2 regions of the Methyloferula stellata AR4 genome follow, and region 1 is predicted to be linked to the other one. Evidence: riboswitches for the same ligand, from Rfam matches in the RefSeq annotation. Region 1 holds a riboswitch; the other holds the start of a gene.

Region 1 (5,581 bases):
GCGCCCTAATGAGAATGGATTTTTTGTCTTGTCAAAACCGGACTTGGAGCGTGATTGCGGTCACACGCTAAGTTTTTGATTTAACGTATGATCCTTATCCGGGGCGTCTGCCGCTTTCCGGGATCAGCGCCTGTTCGCGTTGCAGCAAAATGAAAGGCAGCGCATCAAGACAAAACAATCCCGCCGCCGTCGCAAGCGGCTGGAACGCGCACCTAGCACATCATATCCGCGGAGGCGAGAGGCAAGAAAGTCGATCTTGAACCCGGCGTTCAGCCGGCCAAAGCCGAGAGAACGCGGGCCCAGCTCCGCGTGCCTTTGTGGAAGGACGACAGATCATATTTCTCGTTCGGCGAATGGATGCGGTCGTCTTCGAGACCAAAGCCGATCATCAAAGTGTCCATGCCAAGATCATGCTTGAACGAGCCGACGATGGGGATCGAGCCGCCGCAGCCCGCGAGCACCGCTTCCTGACCCCATTCTTCCCGTAAAGCTCCGCGGGCGCGGGTGAGCGCGTCGGAGGAGAAGGGCAATTGCAACGCGCTCGAGCCGCCATGCGAAACGAATTCGACATGGCAGTCGGCAGGCAATCTTGCGCGGACGAAGTCGCGAAACGCCGCCGCGATTTTATCGGGATCTTGCGCGCCGACGAGACGGAATGAAAACTTGGCGCTGGCTTCCGCCGGCAGCACGGTCTTCGAGCCTTTGGCCGTATAGCCGCCGATGATGCCGTTGACGTCGCAGGTCGGGCGCGACCAGAGCATTTCGAGTGTGCTGCGGCCATGTTCGCCGGCTGGCACCGAAAGCCCGACATCGCCCAAGAACGTTTTTTCGTTGAACGGGAGATGGCGCCATTGCGCGGCGATATCCTCAGGCAATTCGGCGACGCCATCGTAGAATCCCGGCAGCATCACGCGGCCCTGGTCGTCATGCAGATCGGCGATGATGCGGGAGAGCACATGGATCGGATTGATCGCCGGGCCGCCGAACATCCCCGAATGCAGATCGCGGTCGGCGCCGCGGATCACGACTTCTTCCAGTACGAGACCGCGCAGCATGGTGGTAATCGCGGGTGTCTTGCGATCCCACATGCTCGTGTCGCAGACGAGTGCGAGATCGGCTTTGAGCTCGTCCTTGTTCTTTGCGAGGAAGCCCGGCAGTGACGGCGAACCGGTTTCTTCCTCGCCTTCGAGCAGGATGGTGATGTGGCAAGGCAGCTCGCCTGTCTCCTTAAAGGCGCGCAGAGCCTCGACGAAGGTCATAAGCTGGCCTTTGTCGTCGGCGACGCCGCGGCCGATGATCTGCTTGCCGGTCGGCGTGTCGGCGAGACGCGGCTCGAAGGGCGGGGTTTCCCAAAGCTCCAGCGGATCCGCCGGCTGCACGTCGTAATGGCCGTAGAACAGGAAATGCGGGGCATCGGGGCGAGATGCCTTCGCGTCGGCGACCACCATGGCATGGCCTTCCGTCGGCCGCACCGAAGCCTCGAAACCGAGGCCCTTCAATTCGCCCGCGACCCATAGGGCGGCCTCGGCGCAATCGGCCTTGAAGGCAGGGTCCGTCGAGACCGATTTGATGGAGATCAGCTTGAAGAGGCGGCCCAGGGAAGCATCGAGATTGGCGTCGATCTTGGCGAGGACTTTATCGAGCGAGGCCATGGGCGATCTCCTTGATTTTTGTGACGGATGGATATGCTAGCCCGTATTTAGCCAGGCTGGCGGAGACCGCAAGTGCCAGATGCGATCGTTGTCGGCCTCCCTTAGGGCGTGCCGATCCCGACACGCAGTTCGTCATATTTTTTGATCCGATAGATCAGCACCGAGGCAAGCCAGCTCAGGATGAAAATGCCGATGATGATATAGCCGAGCAGTCCGAAATTCTCATTGAGAGCGCCGATGAAGTCCCAGAAAGGACCTTCCATTTTGAATTGGTCTCCGACCAGTCCAAGCGTCTCGATGCCGCCGATCATAAGTGCGACGATCACGGAAACGGCGGTAATCGTCATGTTGTAATAAAGCTTGCGAATGGGCTTGTCGAAAGCCCAACCGTAAGCGCCAAGCATGAGCACGCCGTCCGTTGTATCGACCGCTGACATGCCGGCTGTGAAAAGTGCCGGAAACACCATGATCGTACCGAACGACACGCCGTTGGTCGCCTGTGCGCTGGAAATGCCAAATAACGCAACCTCGGTCGCGGTGTCGAAACCAAGCCCGAACAGGAAACCGATGAGCAGCAAGTGCCAGCTTTGGGTCACAAACCCGAAGAGAGGACGGAAGATGCGGGCGAGAAAACCCCGGTTATTGAGCAGAAGGTCTAAATCATCCGCCACAAAGGGCTTGCCCCGTTTCACGGCCTGGAATGTGCGATGGACTGCGATCAGCACCACGATGTTCATGAGGGCTATGGCAAATAGGAATAGCGCCGACGCGCTGGTGCTGATGATACTGCCGAACGCCTTCATAGAGTCAAAATGCGAGCTGACTGCCGACGCGGCCAACGCAACCCCGACCGACATAAGAACAACGACGGCCGCGTGGCCGAGCGAGAAGAAAAAGCCCACGCCGACCGGCTTTTCGCCTTGCTGCATCAGCTTACGCGTGACGTTGTCGATCGCCGCGATATGATCGGCATCGACCGCATGCCGCAGACCGAACGTATAGGCGAGTAACGCCGTGCCGAGCAGCAAGGGATGCTGATGCAGAACAACAAATGCCCAGAGCCAAGCAAGAACATTGGCGCCGATCAAGACAACATAGATGACAATCAATCTACGGCGCAGATCAGCGTCGCCTTCGTTCAGAATACGGGTCACAAATCCAGGCATGACACCCTCGCATGCTGTTGGAGAAAACAGCGCGATCGCGGGTGACGCCGCAAAAACCATGGACCATCGGTACACCTCCGCCCGAGATCGGCTGCACGGGTGATGGCAGGTCTCCTGACTCACGGGTCTCTGACGGATGCCGATCTTCCCGGTTTGCCCAGTGATCATAGGCTGGCATCGATCTCGCCGCTTACAGTTGCGGGGGCAGTCACGGATTGAGGCATTTCTGCCAGCACCGTGTTCCCTTTTGATCCCCGAAGGGAACCATCGCGGGGACTCCTAGCGAAGCGCGCAGCTTTTGGCAATTGAGATCAGAGGCGTCTGCGCGAACGAAAAAGGCGCAATGGCCGGTTCGGCAATCACGAATCATGATCGGTATGATGGTCCAACCCCGATGGGTCGCGGCGAAGAAGAAGAAAAAGCCGGGCTCGTTGAGCCCGGCTTTAAATTTTTCGTTCCGGTCAAGAAATCAGAACAGGTGGCGGAAGATGAAGAACAAGCCGCCCGAGAGCATGATGGCGCAGGGCAGGGTCAAAACCCAGGCGGTCGCGATGCTCATGAGCGTCGAGACTTGAAGGCCCGAGCCGTTTGCCATCATCGTGCCGGCGACGCCCGACGACAGAACGTGGGTGGTCGAGACAGGGAGGCCGAATCCATCAGCCAAGCCGATGGTTCCTGCCGCGACGAGTTCGGCGGCGGCGCCCTGGCCATAGGTCAGATGCGTTTTGCCGATCTTTTCGCCGACGGTGACGACGATCCGCTTCCAGCCGATCATCGTGCCGAGACCGAGCGCGAGAGCGACGGCGACCTTCACCCAGGTCGGGATGAATTTCGTCGAGGAGTCGAGCTCTTTCTTATAGGCATTCAGCGCTTTGACGTCGTCGGCGGAGAGATCCGCTTGCTTGTCCTTCGCGAGGAAGCGCAGGGCTTCCGAGGTCAGGTACATGTCGTTACGCGTATTGCCGACGGCGGCTGCCGGGATTTTGGCAAGCGAGCCATAGGTGCTGACTTGGGTCGAAATATCGCGGATCAAAGCGGCGAGCGACGGATAGGTGCCCTCGTCGATATGATGGCGGGTGATATAGCCGGTCACGGCCGGACGCGGATCGCCGATGACATTGTACCCGGCGGCCTTGGCGTCGACGACCTTCGAGGCCGCGAGCGAGGTTTCCGTGAAAGCCGCGACATGCGATTCGGGCAGAGCCCGGTTCAGCGCATAGGCGGTCGGCACCGTGCCGATCAGGATGAGCATGATGAGGCCCATGCCCTTCTGACCGTCGTTGGATCCGTGGAAGAACGAAACCAAGGTACACGTCAAAACCAGAAGGCCACGGATCCAGAGCGGAGGAGCCCCAGTCGCTTTAGGTTCTTGATAAAGTTCAGGCTTGCGGACAAGGAACTTCATGACCAGGAGCAAGAGAGCAGAAGCGCAGAAACCGAAGAGCGGCGACAAAAGCAGCGCATAACCGATTTCGGTCGCCTTGCCCCAGTCGACGCCCGAGGTGCCGTCGCGGCCGCGCATCAGGGCATTGGCAACGCCGACGCCGATGATCGAGCCGATCAGAGTGTGCGAGCTCGATGCCGGCAGGCCGAGCCACCAGGTGCCGAGGTTCCAGATGATCGCGGCGATCAACATGGCAAAGACCATGGCGAAGCCTGCTTCCGAGCCGACCTGGAGGATCAGTTCGACCGGCAGAAGCGAGACGATGCCGAAGGCCACCGCGCCCGTCGAGGTCAAGACCCCGAGGAAGTTGAAGAAGCCCGACCAGACGACCGCGACTTCCGGTACGAGCGAGTGCGTGTAGATGACGGTCGCGACGGCATTGGCGGTGTCGTGGAAGCCGTTGACGAATTCGAAGCCCAAGGCGATCAAGAGGGCGACGCCCAAGAGCAGGAAGGGCAGGATGGTCGTGACCGTCGTGCCGACCGTGGAGATATCCGCATAGATGCTATAGGCTGTGAAAAACAACCCAAGCGCAACGATGGCCATATAGATGAGGACGCTTTTGATCCCCATCGGTCTATTGAGATTAGGTTTATGACTCGGTTCTGTCAGGTCAGCAGATGTAATGGATGTCATGGAAAATGCCCCCGGAATGGCTGCGGCAGACTCCAAGCGAGTGTAGGTGACACCCGTATGACAATGACCGATAAAGTGGTAAATGAGCACGGCTAGGCTACGTAGCGATATCTGGGTTTCGGCCTATTTGCGGCGATGCGCGGTCGAGGGCGCCTTCGCGGTTTTGCGCCGCCGCGGCGCCGCCGAGGCAGGCGCTATTTTCATCAAAATTGATCTGCTTGATGGCACGGCGCTTTTGTTCGGGCCGGCGCCGCAGAGCGAACTCAAGGACGGTGAAGACCGACTATTTTCCGCGTTGCACAAAGATGCGCGGATCGAGCCGGGCGAAGCCGAGAAACGTCTCGCTCGTGAAATCAACTTCGATCCCGATCTTTGGATCGTCGAGGTCGAGGACCGGCAGGGCCGATCGTTTCTCGACCTGGCCTCCTGAAACGCTGGTCGTGCAGCCAACCGAAAAACCACACAGCGGAAACTTCGCTCAGATCACGATGGTTTTGGATCGAACGATCCAAAACCATGAACGTGATCGATTCTAAAGACTTAGAGGGGGATGCGGGCGCAAAACCGCTTCACACTTTTGCTCATCCCGCTCTGGAAATTGACGCATCATTAACCATGAGATGTCGAGATTAAGCCTGCCTGGAAGAATCAGGCCGGCAATCCGGACGGCGACATGGGCGAAC
Region 2 (5,581 bases), 1.9 Mb from region 1:
ATCGCGCAAGGCTGCGACAGCGGGCACGAGCCGGCCGGTGACGCCGACGGCCGCTGCTATATACATCGCCGAAGGAAAGGTGTCGTTCGACGATTGCGACATGTTCACGTGATCGTTCGGATGGACCGGCTGTTTGCTGCCGAGCGGCGTGCCGGCAAGCTGGCTCGACCGGTTGGAGATGACCTCGTTGACATTCATGTTGAACTGGGTGCCGCTGCCCGTCATCCAGACATGCAGCGGGAACATATCGTGATGTTGGCCGGATAAGATTTCATCACAGACTTGGACGATGAGACCGTAGACGCGGGCATCGAGGCTTCCACCCGCATGATTGGCAGTCGCCGCGGCACGTTTCAAAATCGCATAGGCCGTGATCATCTCGCGCGGGATAAGATCCTGGCCTATGCTGAAATAATGCAGCGAGCGCTGCGTCTGCGCGCCCCAGAGCTTGTCGGCCGGAACATCGACTTCGCCGAGACTGTCGGATTCTTTGCGAATCTCCATCATCTGTCCTCCGCTCCGGCGGATGCCACCCGCTGCACCATTTATAGCGCACGATCTTATCCAAAAGGTCTCCGCCCTTTGGCGATAATGCTTTAACGCCAAAGATTGGTGCGCGCGAGTTCAAGCACTTCGTCAACCTTGCCGCCGATCACCGCCTTGAGTGTATAGAGCGTGAAGCCTTTCGCCATTTCCGCGGTGATCTTCGGCGGGATCGCGAGCTCCTGCCGGTTCACAACGGCATCGACAAGCACAGGTCCATTATGCGCGAGCGCCGCCTTGATGCCTGGCTCGACCTCTCCCGCATCCTCGATCCTTATGCCCTTGATGCCGGCGGCTTCCGCCATGGCGGCAAAATTAGGATTCTTGAACCCGGTGCCGAAATCGATAAAGCCCGTCGATTTCTGCTCAAGTTCCACGAAGCCCAAAGTGCCATTGTTGAAGACGACGATTTTGACCGGCAGGCCGAGCTGCGCGAGGCTCAGAAAATCGCCCATCAGCATGGCGAAGCCGCCGTCCCCCGAAAGCGAGATCACCTGCCGGTTCGGAAACGTCGCTTGCGCGCCGATCGCCTGCGCCATCGCATTGGCCATGGAGCCGTGCCAGAAGGAACCGATCAGCCGCCGCGCACCGTTCATGGCGAGATAGCGCGCGGCCCACACCGTCGGCAGGCCGACGTCGCAAGTGAAGATCGCGTCCACGCTGGCAAAATCGCTGATCGCCTTTGCCACCTGCTGCGGATGCACAAGCCTCTTGCCCGGCACGCCTTTGGCCAATTCATCAAGGCCTTCGCGCGCCTTTTTATAATGGCCTATCGCCTGATCGAGATGTTTGCGCTCTTTCTTTTCGGTGAGCAGCGGCAAGAGCGCATCGAGCGTCGCGCCGACCTCGCCGACAAGGCCAAGATCAATCGGCGCGCGCTTGCCGAGCTGCTCCGGCCTGATGTCGATTTGCGCGATCTTAGCCGTGCCTTGCGGATAGAATTGGCGATAGGGAAAATCTGTCCCGAGCATCAAAAGCGCGTCGCAATCGTTCATCGCGAAATAGCCGGATGAAAAACCGATGAGCCCAGTCATGCCGACATCGTAAGGATTGTCCCATTCGACATATTCCTTGCCCTTGAGCGCATGCACCATCGGCGCCTTCAGCTTTTCGCCCAAAGCCAGGAGCTGGCTATGCGCGCCAGCGCAGCCAGATCCACAAAGGAGCGTCACGCGGCCAGCCCCGTTCAAGAGATTGGCGAGCGCCTTGAGATCGGCTTCTTTCGGCACGACCACGGGCTCGGATGGAATCAGGCTCGCGAAGGTCGGCACGGGCGCTTCGACCGCCTCGTGAAGCGCAACGTCGCCGGGAATCACGATGACCGCGGCACCGCGCTTGCCGACGGCTTCGCGGATCGCAATTTCGACGACGCGGGGCATCTGACTCGGGCTGGAGATCAGCTCGCAATAATGGCTGCATTCCTTGAACAGGTTTTCGGGATGGGTTTCCTGAAAATAGCCGGAGCCGATCTCGGCGGAGGGAATATGCGCGGCGATCGCCAGCACCGGCACGCGGGAGCGGTGACAATCGAAGAGCCCGTTGATGAGATGGAGATTGCCGGGACCGCAGCTTCCGGCACAGACGGCAAGCGAGCCTGTCAGATGCGCTTCGGCACTCGCAGCGAAGGCTGCGACTTCCTCGTGCCGGACATGCAGCCATTGAATCTTGCCTTGGCGGCGGATGGCATCGGTGAACCCGTTCAGGCTATCGCCGACGATGCCGTAGATGCGCTGAACGCCAGCGGCCGCGAGGACCTCGGCGAATTGATCAGCAACCGTCTTCATGCTTATGCTCCTTCACTCCCGCGCGACGCTCGGGCGCGGCTGAGGAAGAGATAGAGCGCTGAGCGGCAATGCGAAGCCTTGGCCGTTGAGTTTTGGCCGTTGCGTTTTGGCGCTTGAGTTCTTGAGAGCCGATCCGGCCGAAACGCGCGGTCCTGGCCGCTGCGGCGCCGGCGCCCCACCGGGATGGAACGGCTTTGCCTCAAATGTGCTAGATGTCGCACAACAGGCTGCCGTCAGGCGGCGATTTCACGCGAGACGCGATGACCGACAGCGACGCCGACGCAAGGCACAAAGAAAAAATGATTAAGCGCAAGGCGTTGCAAGATGCCGAAGTCGCGTCGAAGACGATTGCCGAAAAGGGCCTGCTGATCGTCAACACTGGTACGGGCAAAGGCAAGTCGACGGCCGCCTTCGGCCTTGTTCTGCGCGCGCTCGGACATGGGTTTCGCGTCGGCATCGTGCAATTCATCAAGGGCGCTTGGGAAACCGGCGAGCGTACCGCTCTGGCGCGCTTTCCCGATCTCATTTCCTGGCACACGATGGGCGAGGGCTTCACCTGGGAGACGCAAGACCGCGCCCGCGATGTCGCCGCGGCGCAAAAAGCCTGGGCCAAGGCGCGCGAGTTGATGGACGATCCATCCATCAAGCTTCTCGTTCTCGACGAATTGAACATCGCGCTACGCTACGATTATCTGGCCCTGGCCGATGTCCTGGCCGCGCTCGAAACGCGCAGGCCGGATCTGCATGTCATCGTCACCGGACGCAATGCGAAGCCGGAGCTTCTCGCCATCGCCGATCTCGTGACCGAGATGGGGCTCGTCAAACATCATTTTCAGGCAGGCGTGAAGGCGCAGGCCGGAATCGAGTTCTGATCCGTGCCTCTGGAGCGGGCCGCCCCAAAGATTGACTTCCGCGGTCGCCGCGCCCACAATTCGATCATACGATGGTCCTTCATTCAGAAGGTGAAAAGGGAATGCGGCCGGATCGGTCCCCAAGACCGGTGCGGACAATCCGTAGCTGCCCCCGCAACTGTGAACGGGAAGTCGGATACGAAAGCCACTGGTCTTAAGAGACTGGGAAGGTCGTATGCGATGTCGATCCGTGAGCCAGGAGACCTGCCATCGAGCCCTATAACCCTGAGACTGCCGGTGGGGCGGGACGGAGGATCGTATGAACACCCAAAACCAAAGCCTGGATCAAACACTTGCCGCTGCGGCGCCCGCCGCCCGTATCGAGGTTTTGAAAGCCGCCCTTGTGGCTTTTGTCGCCGGGAGCGCGCTCGTCTACGCCATGGGCTTCGCCCATCCGAGCCTTCTTCACAATGCGGCGCATGATTGGCGCCACGGCATGAACTTCCCCTGCCATTAGGTGCATGATTCTGAAAAGTTACAGACTTTTCGGACCAAGATCATGCGCCGGAAATCGAGGGGCTCTCATGTTGAAGCGCGTTTTTTCGACCGGCTTGCTGGCCGGCCTCGTCGCAGGCTTGGCCCTTGCCATCCTGCAACATTTCATCACCGTCCCGCTGATTCTGACGGCCGAGGTCTATGAAACAGCGGCCGAAGCCGCCGCGACACCGGCGGTACATGATCATGGCGCCGGCGATCATCATCACGATCATGCCGCACAGGACCAGCCGAAAGAATGGTCGCCCGCCGACGGGCTCGAACGGACTCTCTCGACCTCCGTCGCGACCATCGTCACCGCCATCGGCTTCGCGCTGATTCTGCTCGCCGCCATGCTGCTGGCGGGCGAAGAGATCACGCCCATGCGCGCTTTGGCCTGGGCCGCCTGCGGCTTCGCGGCGACTGGCCTTGCGACAGGGTTGGGCCTTGCGCCGGAATTGCCGGGCAGTGCCGGCGCGGCGCTTGAGTCACGGCAGATCTGGTGGATCGCGACCGCCTTCGCAACGGCGCTCGGACTCTATCTCATGTTCCGCGCGACGCCACTCTGGGCGCGGCTCGGCGGCTTGGTCCTCGTGCTTCTGCCGCATGCGATCGGCGCGCCGCATGCGCATAATTATGTCAGCACGGCCCCTGCCGAACTCGCGGCGCAATTCACGGCCTCTTCGCTTGTCGTCCATGCCGCGCTCTGGGTGATCGTTGGCGTCAGCGTCGGATATTTCTGGATGCGCATGGGCTCGCCTGCCGAAATGGAAGCGAGCCGATGAACACATTCTCCAAGATTCCCGTCACGATCGTCACCGGCTTTCTCGGCGCCGGCAAGACGACGCTCATCCGCCATGTGCTCGAACATGCGAAGGGCCGCAGGCTCGCGCTCATCGTCAATGAATTCGGCGACATCGGCGTCGATGGCGAGATTTTGCGCGCCTGCGGAATCGAAAGCTGTTCGGAAGAAAATATCGTCGAACTCGCCAATGGCTGCCTCTGCTGCACCGTGGCGGATGATTTTCTGCCTGCGATCGAAGCGCTCATTTCGCATGAGAAACGCCCCGAACATATTATCGTCGAGACGAGCGGGCTCGCCTTGCCGAAGCCGCTGGTCAAGGCTTTCGACTGGCCGAGCGTAAGAGCCCGGCTGACGGTCGATGGTGTCATCGCCGTCGTCGATGGCGCCGCCGTGGCGGCCGGGCGCTTCGCCGATGACCCCGCTGCCGTGCTGGCGCAGCGCGAAGCCGATCAGGCCGTCGATCACGACAACCCGCTCGAAGAGGTCTACGAAGATCAATTGCTCTGCGCCGATCTCGTCGTCTTGAACAAGGCCGACCTTTTGGACGAGGCGACGCAGACAAAGGTCCTCGCCGAGATCACGGCCAGCCTGCCGCGCGCGGTCAAAATCGTGCCGACTCGCGACGGCGTGATCGATCCCGCGGTTCTGCTCGGCCTCATGGCCGCGGCGGAAGACGACCTCGCCAATCGTCCCTCACATCACGACACCGAGACGGAGCACGACCATGACGATTTCGATTCTTTCGTCGTCGACATAGGCGCGACGCGAGACCCGGATGCTTTGCTGGCGCAACTTCAGACAATCGTCGCGGCGCATGATATTTTGCGCATCAAGGGCTTTGTCGAAGTCATGGGCAAACCCATGCGGCTTCTGGTGCAGGGTGTCGGCGCGCGCTTTCGCTCGCATTTCGATCGCGCCTGGGCGCAGGGCGAGCCACGCCGCAGCCGTCTCGTCGTCATCGGCGAAAAGGGCCTCGATCGCGCCGCCATTTTGCGCGCGCTCGCGGCTTGACCGCAGGGAGGATGAGGACACCGGATGCATATCCTGGCCGAACAGATCAGATC

The links. Region 1 has a riboswitch for cobalamin ahead of A3OQ_RS0111135 (HoxN/HupN/NixA family nickel/cobalt transporter). Riboswitches for the same ligand answer to the same signal wherever they lie in the genome.
Region 2: another riboswitch for cobalamin. It lies ahead of A3OQ_RS0101930 (CbtB domain-containing protein); the one in region 1 lies ahead of A3OQ_RS0111135 (HoxN/HupN/NixA family nickel/cobalt transporter).

What each region holds. Positions count from the first base shown of each region.
Region 1 covers NZ_ARWA01000001.1:2,279,265-2,284,845, forward strand. The annotation lists gene A3OQ_RS0111130 (M20/M25/M40 family metallo-hydrolase) at 270-1,652, opposite strand; gene A3OQ_RS0111135 (HoxN/HupN/NixA family nickel/cobalt transporter) at 1,754-2,818, opposite strand; cobalamin riboswitch at 2,906-3,102, opposite strand; gene A3OQ_RS0111140 (inorganic phosphate transporter) at 3,288-4,898, opposite strand; gene A3OQ_RS0111145 (DUF1491 family protein) at 4,981-5,328, shown strand; gene A3OQ_RS0111150 (hypothetical protein) at 5,572-5,581, shown strand, end outside.
Region 2 covers NZ_ARWA01000001.1:377,163-382,743, forward strand. The annotation lists gene fumC (class II fumarate hydratase) at 1-507, opposite strand, end outside; gene poxB (ubiquinone-dependent pyruvate dehydrogenase) at 597-2,327, opposite strand; gene cobO (cob(I)yrinic acid a,c-diamide adenosyltransferase) at 2,588-3,199, shown strand; cobalamin riboswitch at 3,255-3,464, shown strand; gene A3OQ_RS0101930 (CbtB domain-containing protein) at 3,498-3,695, shown strand; gene A3OQ_RS0101935 (CbtA family protein) at 3,763-4,497, shown strand; gene cobW (cobalamin biosynthesis protein CobW) at 4,494-5,528, shown strand; gene cobN (cobaltochelatase subunit CobN) at 5,553-5,581, shown strand, end outside.